Regions from separate parts of the Vibrio maritimus genome, predicted to be linked through region 3. Evidence: predicted binding sites of a transcription regulator. Region 3 holds the regulator's gene; each other region holds the start of a gene.
The links. The regulator CRP, encoded in region 3, controls carbon source genes, mostly activating them, when cyclic AMP is high. The targets are predictions, from matches to a motif close to TGTGANNNNNNTCACA.
Positions count from the first base shown of each region.

Region 1 (6,069 bases), 300 kb from region 3:
ACATTCTCTGGCAAGCGGAGCCTCAAGAGCATACGAGAGCGTTCTGAACGTGATGCGCTTATCTTGGTGCTAGATAGCCATAACGGCCAGGTTACTTTAGCGGCAAAAGAGCTGGGTATTTCTCGAGCTACTATGTATAGATTGCTCAATAAGCACAATCTAATCACGGAAGAAACAATTTAACTTCCTCCAGTTATTCAGCTTAATCACCTAAAGGCGCTGTGGCGCCTTTATTTTTTCATACAGGTTGCAGTCTAAACTAGATGTTAGTCGCACTATGAATATCCAGTACAATATCGTGTTGTATATTTCCGGTTTAAAATTAATCACCATAGTTAAAGGTAAAAGCTATGTAATAGTCGGCCTTTAAGTCGTCATTCGGTTTGTAACTAGAGTTTTCCGTTGTTTTTAACTTTTTTTTATATGATATGTTGATTTAATATACGGATTGAATAAGAATTAACCGTGAGCAAGACGCTCAACCTATCAAATTTCAGGATTAATAAGTCAGTATGGAGGCACAGAAAATGATGAATCGTATTTCTTTTATCAACACTTGTGCTGCTTTCCGTACCGATGCTGAGCATATTATCGATCGTGATTCGATCGTAATTATGGCCGATAAACCGGTAGTAAAATCAGCGCAAGATTAATTAATCCGTAACCTTATGAGGCTGCGGAATAGCAGTCACGTAAGAGTCTAATTAACTACAAGACCGCTATTTCTCTCCTCTGTAATATTCCAATCAGGAGATTATTATGCGTACATCTGTTTATCTAACTATCGCAACTTGGCTTATTAAAGCAGACATTCAAAAAGAAGAACGTGAGTGGAAACGACGCTACCGTCGCAGTGCTTATCAACTTCCTTTACACAATGAGCACTTGTTGAGAGACATTGGCTTAGACAAAGAAGGTCGTCCTCTAGGTCGTGTCGCTGCACCTCAAGTTGTCGCTAAACGTAAAGCTCGTCATCTTCGTCGAGAATTACAGTCGCGAATAGCTACGTAAACCAAGGCGGGTAGTACGACTACCCGCCGACTATCAGAATATCGAGAAATATCTAATGAGTTGTGGTAGATATTCTCAATACCTAAGTTTAGGGGCATGGATTAGAATACTGTGCCCCTATTAATTGAAGCTCTTCTAGTAATTCATTTGAAAGCGTAACGTCGATACTGTCTATATTGCTTTTTAACTGAGTGAGATTTGTCGCTCCAATTATATTCGAAGCAACAAATGGACGTTGATTGACGAAAGCGAGCGCCATTTGCGCGGGATCTAAACCATGCTTATGAGCGAGCTCGACATAAGCTTGTGTTGCTTCGATGCCCTGCGGCGTAAAATAACGGACGAAGCGTTCAAATAGACTACAGCGAGCGCCTGTGGGCTTTTGTCCATTAAGATATTTACCGCTCAAGCAGCCAAAAGCGAGGGGAGAGTAGGCGAGCAGCTCGACGCCTTCATGGTGGCTGATTTCTGATAAACCCACCTCAAAACTGCGGTTCAGTAGGTTGTAAGGGTTTTGAATTGAGATGATTCTCGGTAGATCGTGCTTTTCAGCGAGCTTAAGGAGCGTCATCACCCCCCATGGGGTTTCATTCGAGACACCGATATAACGAATCTTTCCAGCTTTGATGAGCTCATTGAGCGCCTCTAGCGTTTCAATAAGTGTGACTTCCTCATTGCTTTCAGGGTAGGGGTAATTGAGCTGGCCAAAGCAATTGGTTTTCCGTTGTGGCCAGTGCAATTGGTACAAGTCGATATAGTCAGTCTTCAAGCGCGTTAAGCTGTCATCGATCGCTTGGTGAATGTTACGTCGATCTAAGCTCATATTATCGCGGATGTAAGGTACGTTACGTGGGCCTGCAACCTTGGTGGCGACAATAACTTTTTGGCGCTTGTCTGAGTGAGATAACCAGTCGCCGATATAGGACTCCGTCAATCCCTGAGTTTTTTGTTTAGGTGGGACGGGATACATCTCTGCGGTATCAATGAAATTGACGCCACGCTCAACGGCATAATCCAACTGGTCAAATGCATCTTGTTTGCTGTTCTGTTCACCAAAGGTCATGGTACCTAAACAGATTTTGCTCACTTCGAGCGAAGAATGTGGGAGCTTGTGGTATTTCATTGAGCCATCCTTGCTTGTCGTTGTTTGATTCCACTATACCCCGTTTTTATAAAAGATCTGTTCAATAAATGCGCAACTAGCCACTTATTGGCTAAACTGAGAGTTATCAGTAAAGCATTATCCACAAAAGAGAAGGAGGTGGACTATGCAAAAGCATCAGCTCGATCGATGGTTACATGGACACCACAAAGATTCTTATAAACCGCCTAGAGTGTTCGTAATTGGTTGTGCTGATATTTCACACTATCTACTTGCAGTGGAATACAAGCACAAACTTGAACCGATCAAAGAAGACGATGAGCCGATCCATTACGAGTCTTTAGACTCGGTAAAAGAAGCTCTGACCCGTCTAGGCGTCGAGAAAGCATATTTGCGACTTCATAATGCCTATGATGAGTGCGGAAGCGCTGAGATGAACCGGTATTGCGACATTGAACTGAATCTGCATTGAAAACCAGGGCAGATGTTAGACGAAATAAGTATCTAGTATGTAGCTAGTAAATTTTGCCCTGAGGTAAAAGCCTCGAGGTAGGGTTTTGATTGGCTGTCCGCTCGCACCATAAGCTTCGGTTTTAGCGCGGCTGTTGGCGGCTTTCGGGCGTATTTGTAATACCTCGCCGCTTCTGGCTGTTATTTGGTTGACCCCGCCAAGCGCGATAAGATCCATCAACTCTTCCCAGTCATTGCGCAGCAGCGTCTCTTCTTCTTCTGACGGGCTCCAGATAAGTGGAGAACCCACTCGTCTCTCTGCGACCGGAATTTCACGTTCACCTTCAACTGGCAGCCATAGCACGCGAGATAGTTTGTTTCTGATGTGACTCGTTTCCCAAGTCAAACCTGTGATGCCAGTCAAGGGCGCAACACACACAAAAGTTGATTCTAGAGGTTTACCGTTGTAGCCGACAGGAATGCTCTTTAGCTCGACACCGATTTCTGGAAAGTCTTGAACCGGCTTACTGCCAGCCGTGGCACCAAGATGCCATTCGAGAAGTTGTCCCACCCAGCCTTTATCTCGTTTGAGATTTTCAGGCACTTTCATATTTGCTTGCTCGGCAAGTTCGCCAAATGACACACCTGCGATGCTGCGAGCACGTTCGAGCAGTTCTGATTCTGTAGCTGGAGTCGTTTTCATGTTTGCTAGTACAGTTGGCTGGATAGACGAGATTGAGTTTACCACGTTAGCGTATTTGTGCTCTGTACAAAAAGAGATCACTCTGGTGGAAAGTTGATCTATTAATGACTTATCCACAGGTGGGATGGTAAATACCGGTGATTTATCGACTTCTGTATAAATAATCAGTGGTATTGTGCCTATAAAACACTTGATATATCAGGGTTTGTATGAATCTTATCAAATTCGATGTGGATAATTTAGCTTGTGGTTGATCTTTAACCGATCTGATCTCTTCGTTAATTTTTAAATCGCCAGTTCAAAAACTAATGATCAATGTTAATTTAAGTTACTGAATTTATGGTGGTAAAATTTAATTGGTGCATTATTGGCTTTTCTAGGGCTTTTATACTAAGTTGAGTTTTTCCTAGAGATCAAAGATTCTGCACACAGTTATTCACAGAAAAGGTGAATAAATGTGGTCTAGGTCTCATTGCTATGTTGATAACTGGCGTTTTGTTCGAATCTTATCCAATGGTTCTCAAAGAACTGGGAATTGTTCAAATTTACACATCCTTAAGTTTGCTCAAGTTGGGGATATGTGGAAAAATCAAGGTAATGAAAATTTAATTGAGGTTGGCCAGTGATAGATGGCGATGGTTACCGACTGAATGTTGGTATTGTAATCTGTAACAACCATGGTCAGGTCTTCTGGGCTAAACGATACGGACAACACTCATGGCAGTTCCCTCAGGGCGGTATTGACGAAGGTGAATCCCCTGAAGAGGCCATGTATCGAGAACTGTATGAAGAGGTGGGGCTCACTAAGAACGACGTCAAGGTCGTTGCGGTCAGTCGCCATTGGCTAAGATATAAGTTACCCAAGCGCTTGGTTCGCTGGGATTCGAAACCTGTCTGTATTGGGCAAAAACAGAAATGGTTTTTACTGCGTCTGGATTGTGATGAATCCAAGATCAACATGCAGCGCGGTAATACCCCTGAGTTTGATGGTTGGCGTTGGGTGAGCTATTGGTACCCAGTAAGACAAGTCGTTTCTTTTAAGCGTGATGTCTATCGCCGAGCGATGAAAGAATTTGCATCCTTGGCAATGCCGTTTAAGGAACGAAAATTTAAAGGCAAAAGAAAGCATCGAAGAGGGTAAGTATGCTATCGCAACTAAGGGATATAGTTGAGCACGTTTCAAAGGTTGAAGACGTGCATGCGGCCCTCGAGATGTTAGTACAACAAACATGTGCAGCCATGAACACCGAGTGCTGCACGATTTACCTTGCTAACAAAGATAAGCAGCGCTTAGAGTTGATGGCCACTCAAGGCCTCACCTTTGAGGGTGACACAATCCAAATCGGTTTTGATGAGGGCTTGGTGGGGTTGGTGAAGCGTACAGCAGAGCCTATCAACTTAGCCGAAGCTGCTAAACACCCTGCTTTCAAGTTTTTCCCAGAACTTGGTGAGGATGTCTACCACTCCTTCTTAGGCACACCAATTATTCATCGCAAGCAAGTACTTGGCGTATTGGTCGTGCAACAAAAAACATCCCGTCAGTTTAGTGAAATGGAAGAGTCTTTCCTTGTCACGCTGGCTGCGCAGGTTGCGGTTTTGATAGCCCACGCTATCGCTCAAGGACATGGATTCTTTGACGACAACGCAGTCCCTGTGATTAAAGGTATTGGCGCGTCATCCGGTGTGGCCATAGGCCCGATTTGGTGGGACAACACTCAGCCTGATCTTAGTGATGTTTTTCCCGCCTCTACTCTTGATGTTGCTAGAGAGCAAGAGCTTCTTTCTGTGGCGATTGAGAATGCGCTGGCCGATTTTAAGCGTATGCGTAAAAAGCTCGATCTCGAGCTGAACAAAGACGCGTTAGCCATATTCGATCTCTTTACCCACTTGCTCAACGATCCTATGTTGAGAAATGATCTCAAGGCGCAGATTCAAAAAGGCGATAAGGCCGATTGGGCCTTACGACAAGTGGTTGAGAGTTACGCTAATCGCTTTGCAAAAATGTCTGACGTCTATCTACGTGAACGTGCGCAGGATGTGAAAGAGCTTGGACAGCGCCTGCTGTTTTTCTTACATGATACTGAATACCCGATTCATGAATTTAGTGAGCCGGTGATCTTTGTCGTTCGAGAACTCACCGCCTCGATTCTCGCTTCTATCCCTAAAGAACAACTGCTCGCAGTCGTCTCTCTTGAGGGGGCTGCCAACTCGCACGCAGCGATTTTGTCGCGTGCAATGGGTATTCCTGCTGTAATGGGCGTAAACACCAACCCTGCACTGCTTAGTGGCAAGCTCGGTATCGTTGATGGGTACAGCGGTGAAATATTCCCAGACCCGAGCCATGAATTGCTCTCTGAATATCGTGAGTTGGTAACGGAAGAATCTGAGTTGTCTCAGATGGTGGAGTCAACCGCGGGGCTAGAAGCTGCTACCAAAGATGGTCAGCGTATCCAAGTGATGCTCAACGCAGGTTTGAGTGCCGATACCAGTATTTCTATTAATAAGAACGTAGACGGTGTTGGATTATATCGAACCGAGATCTCGTTCTTGCTTCAGCAGCAGTTTCCATCTGAGGAAGAGCAGCTACATCAGTATCGTTCTGTCCTGAGTGCTTATCCAAGCAAGCGAGTTGTGATGCGAACGCTAGATATTGGTGGAGATAAAGCGCTGCCGTATCTGCCAATTGATGAAGACAACCCATTTTTGGGCTGGCGTGGTATCCGCTTCACACTGGATCACCCTGATATATTCCTTATTCAGATCAGGGCGATGTTGCGCGCCAGCGTCGGCATTGATAATTTGA
Region 1 covers NZ_CP090438.1:588,694-594,762, forward strand. The annotation lists gene LY387_RS02665 (sigma-54-dependent transcriptional regulator) at 1-183, shown strand, start outside; gene LY387_RS27170 (hypothetical protein) at 528-653, shown strand; gene LY387_RS02670 (hypothetical protein) at 760-1,011, shown strand; gene LY387_RS02675 (NADP(H)-dependent aldo-keto reductase) at 1,100-2,134, opposite strand; gene LY387_RS02680 (DUF6482 family protein) at 2,280-2,585, shown strand; gene mutH (DNA mismatch repair endonuclease MutH) at 2,601-3,266, opposite strand; gene rppH (RNA pyrophosphohydrolase) at 3,889-4,407, shown strand; gene ptsP (phosphoenolpyruvate--protein phosphotransferase) at 4,410-6,069, shown strand, end outside.
Region 1: the regulator CRP is predicted to act here: its motif matches at 3,723-3,738, upstream of rppH (RNA pyrophosphohydrolase).

Region 2 (6,069 bases), 360 kb from region 3:
CTTCTTCGACAAAATAGACGCTGTAATAAGCGAAATGTTGTCAACCGTCGCCGTGATATCACGTGTCGCGTAAACGCGCTTATCAGCTGGTGCGAGATCGCCGGTTTGACCGATAATTGCGACACCCGCTTCCTTCGTTACGTCACCAAATACCTCATTAGTCGGGGTAATGTTGTAGCCTGGGATAGCTTCAAGCTTATCCAGTGTGCCGCCTGTATGGCCAAGACCACGACCTGAAATCATAGGAACGAAGCCACCACAAGCTGCAATCATTGGACCAAGCATTAGCGAGGTAACATCCCCCACGCCACCGGTTGAATGCTTATCGACAATCGGACCGCCAAAATTCATATGGCTCCAGTCGATAACCATGCCAGAATCGCGCATGGCACAAGTCAGCGCAATGCGCTCTGGCATGGTCATTTCATTGAAGAAGATGGTCATCGCAAATGCTGCAATTTGACCTTCCGATACCGTGTCTTTCGCAACACCTTGAATGAAGAAGTTGATCTCTTCCGCGCTCAGTTCGTGACCGTCGCGTTTTTTACGAATAATTTCTTGAGGTAAATACATTAGTGCCTCCACAGCGAAGTGCTGAAGTACAAAATAAGTGTAGGGTAGAAGTTGCGGGCGTGTGGATGGTTTAGATAGGCGTTTTATACCCCCTCTAACTCCCCCTATATTAGGGGGAGAACCTCGGGCTCGCTCCTATCGTCGCGTCGCCTATATTTTTGAATATAGGGCGATGCGCTAGCGAGCCAGTGGTTCCTCCCCTTAGTAAGGGGAGGCTAGGAGGGGTCAGGTCAATCGCGAAACCCCAAATCCCGCAAAGTAACTTAGTAAGCGCTTGGATCCGCCGTCTCGTCAGTTACTTCTAATGTATTCAATAGGTTGGTCAGTAAGCTTGATGCACCAAAGCGGTAGTGCATGTTGTCTGCCCAGTCTGCGCCTAGGATTTCGTCTGCCATTGCTAGGTAAGCAGCCGCGTCTTCCGCAGTGCGCACGCCACCAGCTGGTTTGAAACCAACGGTCTTAGCAACGCCCATATCGCTAATCACTTCTAGCATCATGCGAGCGTACTCTGGAGTCGCGTTAACTGGCACTTTACCTGTAGAGGTTTTAATGAAGTCAGCACCTGCTTTGATACAGAGTTCTGATGCTTTCTTAATTAGAGCTTCTTCTTTTAGCTCACCGGTTTCGATGATAACTTTCAGAAGAATATCGCCACACGCTTCTTTACACTGTTTCACTAGCTCGAAACCTACTTCTTCGTTGCCAGCGATAAGTGCGCGGTATGGGAACACCACGTCTACTTCATCTGCGCCGTAAGCAACTGCAGCCTTGGTTTCTGCTACTGCGATTTCAATGTCGTCGTTACCGTGTGGGAAGTTAGTCACCGTCGCGATACGTACATCTGGTGTACCTTGCTCACGAAGGGTTTTCTTAGCAATAGGAATAAAGCGAGGGTAAATACAGATCGCAGCTGTGTTACCCACAGCCGTTTTCGCGTCATGACATAGTGCGATCACTTTCTCGTTAGTGTCGTCGTCATTTAACGTGGTTAGATCCATAAGTTTTAGTGCACGTAGAGCTGCTGATTTTAAATCGCTCATTTCTATCTCCGGTCAATATATTCAATTAATTACCTGACAAACACGTCAGCAATAAATGAACGGACTTGGTTCCTTGAAGACTCGGCTCGGCAAATTCGCTGCCTCACCAATTGCTATCCCTGTCACCGCACAGTACCTGCTCGTTTAGATCACCTGATTCCTATCTGTGGTGAGAACTGGCTCTGGCTGAATAACTCATCAATTGTCTGTGTCATTACCTTAAACACACGATGAGTTACTGAGTAGCCTATACAGTATAGGAGTGATCTCAAAAACGGTAGTACCGATTAAAACGCAAACGGTTTGTATCTCAAAAAAGTTCCGTTGTCCATCATTCATCCCTTATCCCAAAAGGACTATTGAGGTTTTCTGGCCCCCAAAAACCAAAAAAGCCCCGCAGCAATTTCTTGCTACGGGGCGATTTAATACGGCGTCTATATACTAATTACCTTAACGCGAGCAATTACATGCCAGCAAGGCTTAGACAGAAACCAGCAATCGTTGCTGCCATCAAGTTAGATAGCGTACCTGCGATTACTGCTTTCACACCCATGCGAGCGATATCACCGCGACGCTTAGGTGCAAGGCTACCCAGACCACCTAGTAGGATTGCGATAGAAGAAAGGTTCGCAAAACCACATAGAGCGAATGAGATGATTGCTTTAGTTTTCTCAGAAAGAACAACTGGAGCTGCTTCACCTAGGTATGGTGCGAAGTTCGCGTATGCTACGAATTCGTTCGCAACCGTCTTCATACCGATGAACTCACCAGCGATTGTCGCTTCAGACCATGGCACACCAAGTAGGAATGCTAGTGGTGAGAAGATCCAACCTAGAATCATTTCTAGACGTAGCTCAGGCATACCAACCCAGCCACCGATGCCACCAAGCATACCGTTAACTAGAGCGATAAGACCGATGAATGCGATTAGCATTGCACCTACGTTCAGCGCTAGTTGAAGACCTGCAGATGCACCGCCCGCTGCTGCGTCGATAACGTTAGCTGGCTTGTCTTCACCTTCAGCTTGCATGCTGTGTAGTTGTTCTACTGGCTCGTCCGTTTCAGGCTTGATGATCTTAGCGAATAGAAGACCACCAGGTGCTGCCATGAAAGATGCTGCTACTAGGTACTCGATTGGCACGCCCATAGAAGCGTAACCTGCAAGTACACCACCAGCGATAGAAGCTAGACCACCACACATTACCGCGAATAGCTCAGATTGAGTCATCTTAGGTACGAAAGGACGTACAACTAGAGGTGCTTCGGTTTGACCTACGAAAATGTTAGCTGCTGCTGACATAGATTCCGCACGAGATGTACCTAGCGCTTTTTGCAGACCGCCACCAAGAATCTTGATAACCCACTGCATTACACCTAGGTAGTAAAGTACAGAAATTAGCGCAGAGAAAAAGATTAGTGTAGGTAGTACACGGAAAGCGAAGATGAAACCGCCGCCGCCGAATACTTCAAACATCTTGTCAGAAACAAGACCACCGAATAGGAATGACGTACCGTCGTTACCGTAGTTAATCACGCTAGATACAGCGTCAGAGAAGCTACGTAGGATCTCTTGACCCCAAGGTACGTAAAGAACGAATGCACCTAGTGCAAATTGGATAGCAAATGCGCCAGCCACAGTTCTGATATTAATAGCTTTGCGGTTATCCGATAGTAGTACTGCGATTGCAATAAGCACTACCATACCAACCAGGCTCATAAACAGGCTCATAGTTTATGACTTCCTTATATAATAAATTTGGCGTGTAACAAAAATTGAAGCTCAAAAGCGGGGGCGATTATACAAACCCACAGAAAAGAAAGTAGTACCCCCCTCACACTTTCGTTCTGAACACATGGGAGATACACTGAGATTTGTGATCGATCTCACAATTGAGCTCTGCAAACGTTTTCGAATTCACAATTTAAGTCAATTTTAATCACAAAATTTAAACGTAGATTTGCTATTGACATCCAATTGTGAGGCAACCGTTTGCTCGGATTCATTTCTCAACTCAATTAAAGAAGATAGCACCAAACTTATCATTTTAGGCTCATTAGGACTGCCCTGATAACCACTTAATGGCATATCAGGTGCGTCTGTTTCTATTAACAAACTTTCCAAAGGCAAAGCCGCTATCGTCGCGCGTGTTTTCTTTGCTCTTTCGTAGGTAATGACACCGCCTACGCCAATTTTTAAACCCAGTTTTACGAAGTCCATCGCTTGTTGCAGACTGCCACTAAAGCCATGTACAACTCCGCCATATTTCGGCTGAGTTTGTTTAAGTAATACCACAAGGTCTTGATGAGCCTTTCGACAATGGAGTAATACTGGCAACTTGCAGTGGTTGGCTAACTTTATCTGAGCTTCTAGAACCTGCTTTTGAAAGGCTTCACCTACACGACCCTGATAAAAGTCGAGCCCGCACTCGCCAATCGCCACACATTTTTCTGGAACCTGTTCCTCAACCCGTTGAGCGAGTCGCTCGAGACTGCTTTTCGTAACACCATCCAAAAACTGCGGATGAAAGCCTAATGCATAATGGATCTGGTCGTAGTCTGTCGAGAGCTTTCTAATTCGCTCCCAATTCGCTTCATTGATCCCAGGGACAACAATTTTCTGTACACCAGCGCTCTTCGCATCGAGAAGTACCTGTTGGATCTCTTTTTTATCCGCAAGTAGATCGAGATGACAGTGACTATCTATCATCGCGGTTGGGCTCTTTTTTGTATGGAACGCAGCTGCGTTTGTTCTCTGGAGTGAGACCGAGAGAGGCACACCATTCGTCATACTTCTTTAGCCATTTCTTCATTAACTTCAACATCATGACTCCAAAAAAAAGGTGTAATCGATTGCAGCATTTAGCGCGTCGCGCCACGCTATACAAAGGATAGCTGCAATAGTTAGAGTTTTGTCACTAAGTTGTGACTTATACCTCAATGCTGCCATGCAAAGCGTTTTTTTTGCACAAGCAAACGATAAAATGGCACGCATTGTTTGTAAACTGTTCGGTTTGCTTGTGGCTGGCCAGATCATGTTTTTACAAACGACTACTTTCTAGGCAAGTTATTTTGGATACGCCTAGCCTATCGAATCGTCAATGATGCCCCATCATTCGACACTATAAGGGAATTGATCGTGAAAAAAACTATTCTAAAAATGTCTGCACTCGCAGTGGCAGTTACTTCATTTGGTGCATTCGCAGCAAAACCAGCAGTGGTTTACGATACAGCCGGTAAATTCGACAAATCATTCAACGAAGCCGTGTTCCAAAATGGTGTAAAAGTCTTCAATGCAGATAAAGGCATTAAGGTACGTGAATTTGAACCACAGAATGAAGCACAGCGCGAACAAGGTCTGCGCCGTCTAGCGAGCCGTGGATTCACACCAATCGTTGCTGTTGGCTTCAACATGGCTTCAGCGGTAGAAAAGGTTGCCACTGAATTCCCAGACATTCAATTCACGATCATCGACATGGTGGTTGATAAGCCAAACGTGCAATCTATTGTATTTAAAGAGCATGAAGGTTCATTCCTAGTCGGCGCACTTGCCGCTAAAGCATCAAAAACTGCGAAGGTTGGCTTCGTAGGTGGCATGGACATTCCGCTAATTCGTAAGTTTGAGTGCGGCTACCGCCAAGGTGCGAAATACGCAAACCCACAAATCGAAACCTTCCAAAACATGACAGGCTCTACGCCAGCAGCATTTGCTGACCCAGCGAAAGGCTCTGAGCTTGCTAAATCTCAGTTCTCTAAAGGCGCGGACGTTATCTACGCAGCAGCAGGCGGCACAGGTATGGGTGTTTACCAAGCAGCGAAAGATGCGGGCAACTTAGCTATCGGTGTTGACTCAAACCAAAACCACCTACAACCAGGCACTATGCTGACGTCAATGGTTAAGAAGGTAGGCGTTGCCGCTTACAACACGTGGGAAGAAGCTGAGCAAGGTAACTGGGAAGCAGGCATCAAGGTGCTAGGTCTTAAAGAAGGTGCGGTTGAGTGGGCATACGATGACTACAACAAAGATCTAATCACACCAGAAATGAAAGAGTACCTAGACGGCCTTAAAGCTGACATCGTATCAGGCAAGATCGCCGTTCACGACTACATGTCTGACAACACGTGTAACATCTAACCTCATACACTCAGAATGAAAACCTATGTTGTAGTTATTTATCAATAACCTAGGTTCAAATATAACAACGCCGCTGCCTAAAAACAGCGGCGTATAATTATAAGGCAGTATCTAGTGACACATGGACAATCTATTGCCATCGAACTCAAGCAGATCGATAAGCGATTTGGCGCGGTGCACGCCAACAAGTATATCGACCTGAAAGTTCCACAAGGCACGATTCACGGCATCATTGGTGAAAATGGTGCAGGCAAGTCCACTCTTATGAGTATTATTTACGGTTTTTACCACGCAGATGCAGGCGAGATGACCGTCAATGGCGAA
Region 2 covers NZ_CP090438.1:652,180-658,248, reverse strand. The annotation lists gene deoA (thymidine phosphorylase) at 1-573, opposite strand, end outside; gene deoC (deoxyribose-phosphate aldolase) at 837-1,613, opposite strand; gene LY387_RS02985 (NupC/NupG family nucleoside CNT transporter) at 2,077-3,342, opposite strand; gene LY387_RS02980 (TatD family hydrolase) at 3,547-4,320, opposite strand; gene LY387_RS02975 (DUF5363 family protein) at 4,310-4,435, opposite strand; gene LY387_RS02970 (BMP family lipoprotein) at 4,750-5,745, shown strand; gene LY387_RS02965 (ABC transporter ATP-binding protein) at 5,860-6,069, shown strand, end outside.
Region 2: the regulator CRP is predicted to act here: its motif matches at 3,487-3,502, upstream of LY387_RS02985 (NupC/NupG family nucleoside CNT transporter).

Region 3 (6,069 bases):
GCCGACTATCTAACTGGTATTGGTAAGAAAGGCTTTATTGCCGATTTAATGCCAAAACTGCCGATTTACATCAACCTACTGAGCAAAGAGGCTCAAGAGGTTATCGGTCAGGTGCATGAGAACACGCGCCCGGCGTTGAAACTGCTTGAGAACGAAGGTTTTACCTGTCGTAACTATGTCGACATTTTCGATGCGGGTCCAACCGTGGAATGTGACCTTCGCAATATCCAAGCGGTGCGCGATTCATTCCGTGCCAAGGTATCGGTATCTGAGCATACCAGCTCGCAAGACTACCTGATTGCTAACACCTCATTTGAGCACTTCCGCGCAACGGCAGCTAAAGCCGCGTTTGATGCGGAATCTGGCACCGTATTGCTGTCTCCTGAAGCGGCCGATGCACTCAATGTTGCTGAGGGCGATATGGTTCGCATGTTGGCGCAATAGGCATTTAGCGCGTCGCTACATCAGTAGCAATAAGACAAATCGCAATAAGCATAAGATGGCCGCCAATAGCGGCCACATTTCAAAGACCAAAGGAATTTCACTATGTCTCAACAAACTCAATGGATCTCGGGTAACTGGGTGGCAGGTCTCGGTGATGCGTTTCAGTCACTGTCGCCATACGACAATAACATCATCTGGGAAGGTCAATCGGCGACACCTGAGCAGGTAGAGCAGGCGGTATCTTCTGCTCGTAAAGCGTTTGTTGAGTGGAAAAAAAGACCGTTCGCTGAGCGTGAGGCTATTGTGCTGGCGTTTGCCGACAAGGTTAAAGAGCGTAGTGAAGAGATCGCCATTGCGATTGCCAAAGAAACCGGTAAGCCGCTGTGGGAAACGCGCACTGAAGCGGGTGCAATGGCCGGTAAGATTGCCATTTCGATTCGTGCCTACCACCAACGTACTGGCGAGAGCCAACGCGAAGCTGCTGGAAACCAAATTGTCCTCCGTCACAGGCCCCTTGGTGTTATGGCAGTGTTTGGCCCTTATAACTTCCCTGGTCACTTACCGAATGGTCATATCGTACCGGCCTTATTGGCAGGGAACACGGTAGTCTTTAAGCCTTCAGAGCAAACACCACTGGTGGGTGAAATCGCGATGAAAATTTGGGAAGAGGTGGGATTGCCTGCCGGTGTCATTAACCTGGTTCAAGGTGGTAAAGAAACCGGTATTGCTCTTGCTGATTCAAAGGGCATCGATGGCGTGTTGTTTACGGGTAGTGCCAATACAGGTCATATTCTTCATCGTCAATTTGCGGGCCAACCTGGCAAGATGCTGGCGCTTGAGATGGGTGGTAACAACCCACTTGTTGTCAGTGAAGCGTTTGGTGATGTGGATGCAGCGGTGTACACCATTTTGCAATCGGCCTACATCAGTGCTGGACAGCGTTGTACCTGCGCACGACGCCTTTATGTGCCATTTGGTGAAAAAGGTGATCAATTAGTAGAAAGCTTAGTGTCAGCCATTAAGAAGATTCGCATTGATGAGCCGTTTGCAGAGCCTGCACCATTTATGGGACCACAGATCTCAGAGCAGGCCGCAGACCATATTATTGCAGCGCAGGCTGAACTGGTGAAGCTAGGCGGTAAGAGCTTAGTCGAAGCAAAACGCTTGAATGCGGCGTTCGTGACCCCAGCACTACTAGATGCGACAGATATCGCTGAGCTTCCTGATGAAGAGTACTTTGGGCCGCTGCTACAACTGTTACGCTACGAGACCCTAGAGCAAGCGGTAGAACTGGCTAACGACACTCGATTTGGTCTATCGGCAGGTCTTATCTCAGAGCGCGATGAGGAGTGGCAATACTTCACAGACCACATCCGAGCAGGCATTGTAAACCGTAATCGTCAGCTAACCGGCGCGAGCGGTGATGCGCCGTTTGGTGGTCCGGGCGCTTCTGGCAACCTTCGCCCAAGTGCGTTCTACGCAGCGGATTACTGCGCTTACCCTATGGCATCGATGGAAGGCGATAACACCGTTCTTCCTGCGACGCTGAGCCCTGGCATTGAACTATAAGGATCTGGATATGACTGTTGACGCGTTATTTGGCCATTTGTGGCAAGACTACATTACTCGCTTATGTCCTTCAGCTCACAAGGTTCATGACTTGCTGAGAGAAGATGAGTCGCTCATCAATGACCATATTGCTCTGCGAACCTTTAATGTTGCACCGCTGGGTATCGACACGCTGGCTAAGCCGTTTCTAGACCTTGGTTACGAGGTGAGTGGCCATTACGATTTTGAATCCAAAAAGCTGACCGCGATTCACCTAGAACATAGCAATGCTTTGCTTCCTAAGGTGTTTATCAGTGAATTGCGAGTAGAAGAGTGCTCTAAATCGCTACAAGATATCGTGGCCAAGCTAGTGGCTCAGGTGGACAGCGCTAAGCTATCTTCTGCTGAGTTTTTATATGGTGGCCGCTTGTGGGATCTAAGCTATCAAGACTTCCAAACACTGGCGCAAGAAAGTGAGTACGCTTCATGGCTTGCCGCTCATGGTTATGGCGCGAATCACTTTACGGTGAGCGTGAACCAGCTTGATCGCTTTGCCGAGGTCGTTGGCGTAAACCAGCACCTTCGTGATGCAGGGTTTGCGATAAATGAATCAGGTGGTGAGGTAAAAGGCTCACCAGAGGTTCTTTTGGAGCAATCCTCGACGATGGCAGACAAAGTGTCCGTGGCATTTACTGATGGTGATCAGGTGATTCCTGGTGGATTCTATGAGTTTGCTAAGCGCTATCAGTTAGCCGATGGCAGTTACTATCAAGGCTTTGTTGCTGCTTCGGCGGACAAAATTTTTGAGAGTACGCATCAGTAGTCTCCAAAAATACCAAACCCCAAAAACAAAAAAGCCACCCGAAGGTGGCTTTTTAAATCTTGCGACGCGCTCTTAACGAGTACCGTAAACCACGATAGTCTTACCGTGTGCAGAAATTAGGTTCTGCTCTTCTAGCATCTTAAGAATACGACCTACTGTTTCACGAGAACAACCAACGATTTGGCCAATCTCTTGACGAGTGATCTTGATTTGCATGCCGTCTGGGTGAGTCATTGCATCTGGTTGTTTCGCTAGGTTTAGTAGCGTCTGTGCAATACGACCCGTTACGTCTAGGAACGCTAGGTCACCTACTTTTTGGCTAGTCACTTGTAGACGACTTGCCATCTGAGCAGATAAGCGCATTAGAATGTCTGGGTTAACTTGGATAAGCTGACGGAACTTCTTGAATGAGATTTCCGCAACTTCACAAGGTGATTTTGCTCGTACCCATGCTGTACGTTCTTGGTCTTCTTCGAACAGGCCTAGTTCACCAATGAAGTCACCTTGGTTAAGGTAAGACAAGATCATCTCTTTGCCTTCTTCATCTTTGATAAGTACCGCTACAGAACCTTTTACGATGTAGTAAAGCGTCTCTGCTTTCTCGCCCGCGTGGATAAGCGTGCTCTTCGATGGATACTTGTGAATGTGGCAGTGTGAAAGGAACCACTCTAACGTTGGGTCGGTTTGAGGTTTACCTAGAACCATATATCTTACTTCCTCTGCAGGGTATGCTTGCTGCTTTCCATATTTGTTAGCAAGCCCGTTTGTTAAGACTTACTAGCATAAAAGCACTTTGAAGATGGCGCAAGCGATCTTCTGTTTCAAAGAAATAGTATCCTTTTTTGCGCCACTTTTCTTGATTTTAATCGTGTCATAAGCCCATTTATCTATACAAAACTGTGCACATGATCACGGTATAAAAAATCATCGAGATTCGGCTCACAAAACCTAACCTATTTTGCCAGTTTCTATGAGCTGTTGAAGTATTGGCCTGACGATTAATTCCATCGCAAAACTCATCTTACCCCCAGGGACCACTATGGTGTTGTGGCGAGACATAAATGAGCCATCAATCATAGCGAGCAGGTAAGGGAAGTCGACATTCTTGATACCACGTAGGCGAATCACCACAAAGCTCTCATCCAAGCTCGGAATGCCTTTGGCGTTGAGCGGGTTGGAGGTATCGACGGTGGGTACACGCTGGAAGTTGATGTGAGTACGCGAAAACTGTGGCGTGATATAGCTTAAGTAGTCATCCATTGAACGAACAATCGAATCGGTGACCGCTTCTCTTGAGTGACCGCGATCGCGGGTATCTCGCACGAACTTTTGAATCCACTCAAGGTTAACGATAGGCACCATGCCAATCAGCAAGTCAACGTGCTGAGCGGCATTCACATCACCGTCGACGACGCCGCCATGCAGGCCTTCGTAAAATAGTACATCGCTATTTTCTGGCAGGTCTTGCCACGGGGTAAAGGTGCCTGGCATTTGGTTGTAGGGTACGGCTTCATCAAAGGTATGCAGGTAGCGGCGAAACTGCCCCGTACCATTTTGCCCATAGTTGCGAAAAAACTCTTCTAGGGCTGGGAAATCGTTGGCTTGAGGACCAAAGTAACTGATGTGTTTGCCTTGCTCTTTTGCCTTGCGGATCTCGATATCCATCTCTGGACGCGTAAAACGGTGAAAACTGTCACCTTCAATAAACGCAGGCTTGATGCTCATCATGTTGAACATCTTGCGGAATGCTTCTGACGTTGTTGTCGTTCCAGCTCCAGAGGAGCCCGTTACAGCAATGATCGGGTGTTTTGCTGACATAACACTTCCTGTGTATTTGTAATTGTCGTTATAAATTTGCTAACTCACATAAGGAGTTAGACCTTATGGGCCAATTTCAGTTCAATAGCCTTTCAATATAGCAGCTACTTACGTCGCTACCGAAAAATTACAGCGCGCGACGAGATTTAATGTCGACGGTCTCGTGCAGCTCAGAGAACACGATGACGGCTTCACCGCTCTCGAGTTGGCTGCGAACATGGCGAACCTTGTCGTCTAGCGACACCTCCGACTCACCATAGTCGGTGCCCTCGCGCAGCACGAACTCTTTAATAAGGTTATCCAGCGTATCTGCGTCAATTTGTTGCCATGGGATGATCATAAATACCTCTCAATTCTATGACCGCAGGATTATACCACTGCTGATTCACAAATGGTGTGGTTGCTCTTTTTGGCTAATCAATCAGATGCTGGTAGTAACTTGGCAGGGTCTCTTCTAGCCAAAAACGCGGGCGCCTGAGACTGCCAGTCATAAAACCGACATGACCACCTCGCTCAAGCAATTGGTAGTCGATATGGTTGGGAAGTGTAAAGGTTGGAATGACCTCGTGTGTCATAAAGGGGTCATCCTTGGCATGAATAAACTGGGTCGGTACCGTGATTTCTCGTAGGCGAGGTAGACCAGAGCAGCGCTGATAATAGTCATCGGCACCTTTGAATCCATGCAGAGGTGCAGTGATCAAATCATCGAACTCGTAGAGTTTTTTCATGTTCTTGATGCGCTCTTCGGTCAGCCCGAGAACTTCACTCAGTAGATGAAGTTTGTTAAGCGCATTCTTTTTCATTGAGCTGAGCAGGTAAGAGCGATAGACCTTAGAGAAGCCTTGTTCTATACGTCTCGCGCACGCTGCGAGGTCGAGCGGGGCAGAGATGACGGTCGCACCATTCAGCTTAGTATCATTACCATAGTGAGCAAGATAGTTGGTGAGCATATTGCCGCCAAGGGAAACGCCTATGGCAACCTTTTTACTATTTGGGTAACGATGATCCAAAAGCTCAATGAACTGTCTTGCGTCACCAATCTCACCGGAATGATAAGCCCTGGCAAGTCGATTCGGATTCGGCCCACAGCCGCGAAAGTGCATCATGACGGACAGCCAGCCCTGCTTAGCAAAGGCGTGCATCAGTCCATTGGCATAGGGGCTGTAAAAGCAGCCTTCTAAGCCATGGAATAGAATAAACACAGGCTTGCCTTGGGCACTTTTTCCATGGGGATCTTCACTCCATGCCAACTCGACAAAATCCCCATCTGGGGTGTCGAGCGTTTCCCAAATTGGCTCAAACAAAGCTTTGCGGCGCACAAAGCGTGGGATAAGCGTTTGGATGTGTGGATTGGCTAGCCCTTTGGCGGCGATAAAGTGTTTGCTGCTCATAACGTAAATTCACTTACGGGATTGGATTGTAGTAATGTTTTTAAA
Region 3 covers NZ_CP090438.1:291,840-297,908, forward strand. The annotation lists gene astA (arginine N-succinyltransferase) at 1-444, shown strand, start outside; gene astD (succinylglutamate-semialdehyde dehydrogenase) at 547-2,013, shown strand; gene LY387_RS01330 (DUF1338 domain-containing protein) at 2,024-2,815, shown strand; gene crp (cAMP-activated global transcriptional regulator CRP) at 2,888-3,520, opposite strand; gene LY387_RS01340 (phosphoribulokinase) at 3,764-4,633, opposite strand; gene LY387_RS01345 (YheU family protein) at 4,761-4,973, opposite strand; gene LY387_RS01350 (hydrolase) at 5,047-6,024, opposite strand; gene LY387_RS01355 (PLP-dependent aminotransferase family protein) at 6,021-6,069, opposite strand, start outside.

Region 4 (6,069 bases), 140 kb from region 3:
GATGATCGCGTTTATGCCTTTACACCGCGTGGTGATGTGGTCGACCTACCAATGGGCGCGACTCCGCTTGATTTTGCTTACCACATTCACTCTGAAGTGGGACACCGCTGTATTGGCGCTAAGGTAGCAGGACGTATCGTTCCGTTTACTCACAAGCTGACAATGGGTGATCAGGTTGAGATCATCACGGCCAAAGAGCCAAACCCATCTCGTGACTGGTTGAACCCATCACTTGGCTTTGTCCACTCTGGCCGAGCTCGCGCCAAGATCAACGCCTGGTTTAGAAAGCAAAGCCGTGAGAAAAACTTAGAAGCGGGTCGAGAGATCCTTGAGGCCGAGCTGGCTAAGATCGGCGCGACACTCAAAGATGCTGAGCAATATGCCTTGAAGCGCTTTAACGTAAACTCGGCGGACGAGCTGTATGTCGGTATCGGCAGTGGCGATCTGCGTATCAATCAGATCATCAACCACATCAACGCTTTGGTGAACAAGCCAACGGCGGAAGAAGAAGATCAGCAAGCGCTAGAAAGGCTGCAAGAGTCTGAGAATAAAGCACCCGCCCAAAGCCGCCCGCATAAAGATGCGGTGGTGGTGGAAGGTGTCGATAACCTAATGACTCACTTAGCGCGCTGCTGTCAGCCAATTCCAGGCGATCAGATCAAAGGCTATATCACCCAAGGGCGCGGTATCTCAGTGCACCGCGCTGACTGTGAGCAGCTTGAAGAGCTTAGTCATCACGCACCAGAGCGTATTATCGATACGGTATGGGGCAGCGGATTTGTTGGTTCATACATCTTAACGATTCGTGTTGAGGCGATGGAGCGTGGCGGTCTACTGAAAGACATCACGACCTTGCTAACCAACGAAAAGATTAAGGTGACTAGCATGAAGAGTCGCAGTGATTACAAGCGTCAATTGTCTATCATGGACTTTGATCTGGAAGTGAACAATATTGAGGTGTTGTCGCGCGTGACTAAGCGTATTGAGCAGATTAAAGATGTGATGAATGTGAAGCGGTTGGGGTAGTTGGGCGTACTATTTTAGGTTCGGTGGATTTTACCCCTCCCAGCCTCCCCTTAGTAAGGGGAGGAGTCTCAGGCTCGCTCTCGCGTAGCCTATTCTACAAGGCGATGCGACGATAGGAGCTAGCCCGTAGTTCTCCCCCTATATAGGGGGAGCTAGAGGGGGTAAAACCACGCGCTCCCAACCCCTAACAAACCAAAAAACACAACCAAGGGCGAGTGCTACCACACTCGCCCTTGTCGTAACCAGGAACCCAACATGACCCAACCCATAGACCAACTCCTCACCATCATGGCGCAGCTCCGCGACGAAGAAAAAGGCTGCCCATGGGATAGAAAGCAAACCTTCGAAACCATCGTTCCTCACACCATCGAAGAGACCTTTGAGGTGGTGGATGCGATTCACAACAAAGATTGGCCGAATCTAAAAGAAGAGCTGGGCGACTTGCTGTTCCAAGTCATCTTTTATAGCCAGATGGCGAAAGAGCAGGGGCTGTTTGATTTTAATGAGGTAGTTGAAGGGCTTAACGAGAAGCTTACCCGCCGTCATCCGCACGTTTTTTCTGACGTCGAGTTTGAAGATGAAGCGGCGATCAACGCCAACTGGGAAGCAGAGAAAGAGAAGGAAAAAGCGCAACTAGGCAAAACCGCGCAAAGTATTCTAGACTCAATACCACAGTCGCTTCCTGCACTTTCTAAAGCCAACAAAATACAGAAACGTTGCGCAAAATTTGGCTTCGATTGGGATGCACTTGGGCCTGTGGTTGAGAAGGTTCAAGAAGAGATCGAAGAGGTCGTTGAAGAAGCGATACAAGTCGATGTAAACGAAGACAAACTGGAAGAAGAAGTGGGCGATTTGTTGTTTGCCGCGGTGAACCTTTCTCGTCACTTGAAGAAAGATCCTGAAGTGGCGCTGCGAAAAGCCAATGACAAATTTACACGCCGATTTAAGGGTGTAGAAGCCCGTGTTGCGGGCGAAGGTAAGTTATTGACAGACTTTAGCCTTAACGAGCTAGATGCGTTTTGGAATGATGTAAAAAAACAAGAAAACAGCTCGGATTTGTGAACCACTTCTCGCTGGTGTAAGTTTCTACTATTGATTTGAAGCAAAAAATAAAAATTTTGAATGTGATAAGTTTCACGTTGTGGCGGTAAAGGGCTTCTGGTATATTTGCATCCCGTCCAGAAGAAATCCATTTTCCCTCATTCAACCAACTTCAGGTTAAACATGACGACAAATTATATTTTTGTTACTGGCGGGGTAGTATCCTCTCTAGGTAAAGGTATTGCAGCAGCATCTCTTGCAGCAATTTTAGAAGCACGTGGTCTTAAAGTGACCATGATGAAGCTTGACCCTTACATCAACGTTGATCCAGGCACAATGAGCCCAACTCAGCACGGTGAAGTGTTCGTCACGGAAGATGGCGCTGAAACTGACCTTGACCTTGGTCACTACGAGCGTTTCATCCGTACCAAGATGACAAAACGCAACAACTTTACTGCTGGTCGTGTTTACGCTGACGTTCTACGTAAAGAGCGTCGTGGTGACTACCTAGGTGCGACTATTCAGGTTATCCCACACATCACAAACGCTATTAAAGATCGTGTAATCGCTGGTTCTGAAGGCCATGACGTTGCGATCGTTGAAGTTGGTGGCACCGTTGGTGATATCGAATCTCTACCATTTATGGAAGCAATCCGTCAGCTAGCGGTTGAGCTTGGTCGTGAGCGTGCAATGTTCATGCACCTGACTCTCGTTCCTTACCTAGCAGCAGCGGGCGAAGTGAAAACTAAGCCAACGCAGCACTCTGTAAAAGAGCTTCTATCTATCGGTATCCAACCAGATATTCTTGTTTGCCGTAGCGATCGCATGATCCCTGCAAACGAGCGTAAGAAGATCGCTTTGTTCTGTAACGTATCAGAGAAAGCGGTTATCTCAATGAAGGATGTAGACTCTATCTACAAGATCCCTCAGCTTATCAAATCGCAAGGTCTTGACGATCTTGTTTGTACTCGCTTTGGCATCAACGCTCCAGAAGCTGACCTATCTGAATGGGAACAGGTTATCTACGAAGAAGCGAACCCAACGGGTGAAGTTGTTATCGGTATGGTTGGTAAGTACATTGAGCTTCCAGATGCGTACAAGTCGGTGAACGAAGCGCTTAAGCACGCAGGTCTTAAGAACCGTCTGAACGTGAAGATCAAGTACGTTGACTCACAAGATGTTGAGAGCAAAGGTGAAGAAGCACTAGCAGGTCTAGACGCTATCCTTGTACCAGGTGGCTTTGGCGATCGTGGTGTAGAAGGTAAGATCCGCGCAGCTCAATACGCACGTGAGAACAAAGTACCTTACCTAGGTATCTGTCTAGGGATGCAAGTGGCGCTTATCGAATACGCTCGTAACGTAGCGGGCATGGAAGGCGCACATTCAACAGAATTTAACAAAGAGACGAAATACCCTGTGGTAGGCTTGATCACAGAGTGGGTTGATGGTGAAGGTAAAGTTGAAGAACGTACTGAAACCTCAGACCTTGGCGGTACAATGCGTCTAGGTTCTCAGCTATGTCACCTTGAGAAAGGCACAAAAGCTTTCGAACTTTACGGCAACGCGAAGATCCACGAGCGTCACCGTCACCGCTATGAAGTGAACAACGTACTTCGTCCTCAGATTGAAAAAGCAGGTCTTAAAGTTTCTGGTCTGTCAGCAGACAAGAAACTGGTTGAAGTGATCGAGAACCCAGCACACCCATGGTTTGTCGCTGCGCAGTTCCACCCAGAATTCACTTCAACACCACGCGATGGTCACCCACTGTTCTCTGGCTTTGTTAAGGCAGCAGGTGAGTACCAGCGCGGTACTGAAGAAGAGTAAAAAGGATACGGGCGGCAGCGAAGGTTGTGCGGCTGCCCTAAATTTGACATTTATATTTAATGAGAGGAAACATTAATGTCTAAGATCGTTAAAGTTCTAGGTCGTGAAATCATCGACTCACGTGGTAACCCAACTGTTGAAGCTGAAGTTCACCTAGAAGGCGGTTTCGTAGGTATGGCTGCGGCTCCATCTGGCGCATCTACTGGTTCTCGCGAAGCTCTTGAGCTACGTGACGGTGACAAAGCACGTTTCCTAGGTAAAGGTGTTCTTAAAGCTGTTGAAGCTGTGAACGGTGCAATCGCTGAAGCTCTAGTTGGTAAAGACGCTAAAGCTCAAGCTGACGTTGACCAAGTAATGATCGACCTAGACGGTACTGACAACAAGTCTAAGTTCGGCGCGAACGCTATCCTAGCTGTTTCTCTAGCAAACGCTAAAGCTGCTGCAGCGGCTAAAGGCATGCCTTTGTTCGAGCACATCGCTGAGCTAAACGGTACTGCTGGTCAGTTCTCTATGCCTCTACCAATGATGAACATCATCAACGGTGGTGAGCACGCAGACAACAACGTTGACATCCAAGAGTTCATGATCCAACCAGTTGGTGCTAAGACTCTTAAAGAAGGTCTACGTATCGGTGCAGAAGTATTCCACAACCTAGCTAAAGTTCTTAAGTCTAAAGGCTACAGCACTGCAGTTGGTGACGAAGGTGGTTTCGCTCCTAACCTTAAGTCTAACGCTGAAGCTCTAGAAGTTATCGCAGAAGCTGTTGCTGCTGCTGGTTACGAACTAGGTAAAGACGTAACTCTAGCTATGGACTGTGCAGCATCTGAGTTCTTCGACAAAGAAGCTGGCATCTACAACATGAAAGGCGAAGGTAAGACTTTCACTTCTGAAGAGTTCAACCACTACCTAGCTGAGCTTGCTAACCAATTCCCAATCGTTTCTATCGAAGACGGTCTAGACGAGTCTGACTGGGATGGCTTCAAGCACCAAACTGAACTACTAGGTGACAAGCTTCAACTAGTAGGTGACGATCTATTCGTTACAAACACTAAGATCCTTGCTGAAGGTATCGAGAAAGGCGTAGCTAACTCTATCCTTATCAAGTTCAACCAAATCGGTTCTCTAACTGAGACTCTAGCTGCTATCAAGATGGCTAAAGACGCAGGTTACACAGCTGTAATCTCTCACCGTTCTGGCGAAACTGAAGATGCAACTATCGCTGACCTAGCGGTAGGTACTGCTGCAGGTCAAATCAAGACTGGTTCTATGAGCCGTTCTGACCGTGTTGCTAAGTACAACCAGCTAATTCGTATCGAAGAAGCTCTAGGTGAAAAAGCACCTTACAACGGTCTTAAAGAAGTTAAAGGTCAAGCTTAATTCTTGATGTTTACTGACTGATAGAAAGCCGCTCATTTGAGCGGCTTTTTTTGGTTTTAGGCCAGCGAAAACGGGAGATGTGTCGTCAAAACGAGTAACAGTTTAAGTAACAGCATCCAGTATGTTACTTCTGGATTTCGTCTCATGGTTTAAAGTAGCTATAGTTTTCATAAAAACGTATTCCTACTTATACAGAGGACATTACCATGGCTAAAGTTAGCAGCCCTACTACGACGTTTAACAACGAGTATTTCTCATTTATCGTTTCTGAATCTTGGAAGCACATCGGTGCCTCTCAAGCTCACGCTGATATCCTAGCGCACAACCTACTTGTAGGTGGCCTACAGGGTAAACTACACCAAGGTCTGGGTGTAATCGAAGCGGTAACTATTCCTTACGAAGCGGGCATCCTAGATACGACTACGACTCCAGAAATCGAGTCTGAAGGTGATACTTGGGCTGTTTACAACGGTAAGAAGTCTTCTGGTCACTACGTATGTACGCTGATGGCTCAAACGGCTATCGAGAAAGCACGCAAGCACGGTATCTCAATTGTATTCGGTTACGATCACTGTGACGGCGGCAACTTCTCTAACTACACACAGATGGCAATGAAAGAAGGCATGTTTGCGATGTCTTCAAACAACTCTGTACCTCTAAACGCTCCATTCGGCGGCATGGATCCAGCAATGTCTTGCCCTCCGTTCGATGCGGCTCTAGTTGGCGGTGAAGAACTACCACTAGTTACGTCTATCATGATCGGCGAAGGCTACGACTCTCACATCTGCGACGCTATCGTTA
Region 4 covers NZ_CP090438.1:427,067-433,135, forward strand. The annotation lists gene relA (GTP diphosphokinase) at 1-1,026, shown strand, start outside; gene mazG (nucleoside triphosphate pyrophosphohydrolase) at 1,282-2,088, shown strand; gene LY387_RS02020 (CTP synthase) at 2,251-3,891, shown strand; gene eno (phosphopyruvate hydratase) at 3,967-5,268, shown strand; gene LY387_RS02030 (Ldh family oxidoreductase) at 5,475-6,069, shown strand, end outside.
Region 4: the regulator CRP is predicted to act here: its motif matches at 2,150-2,165, upstream of LY387_RS02020 (CTP synthase).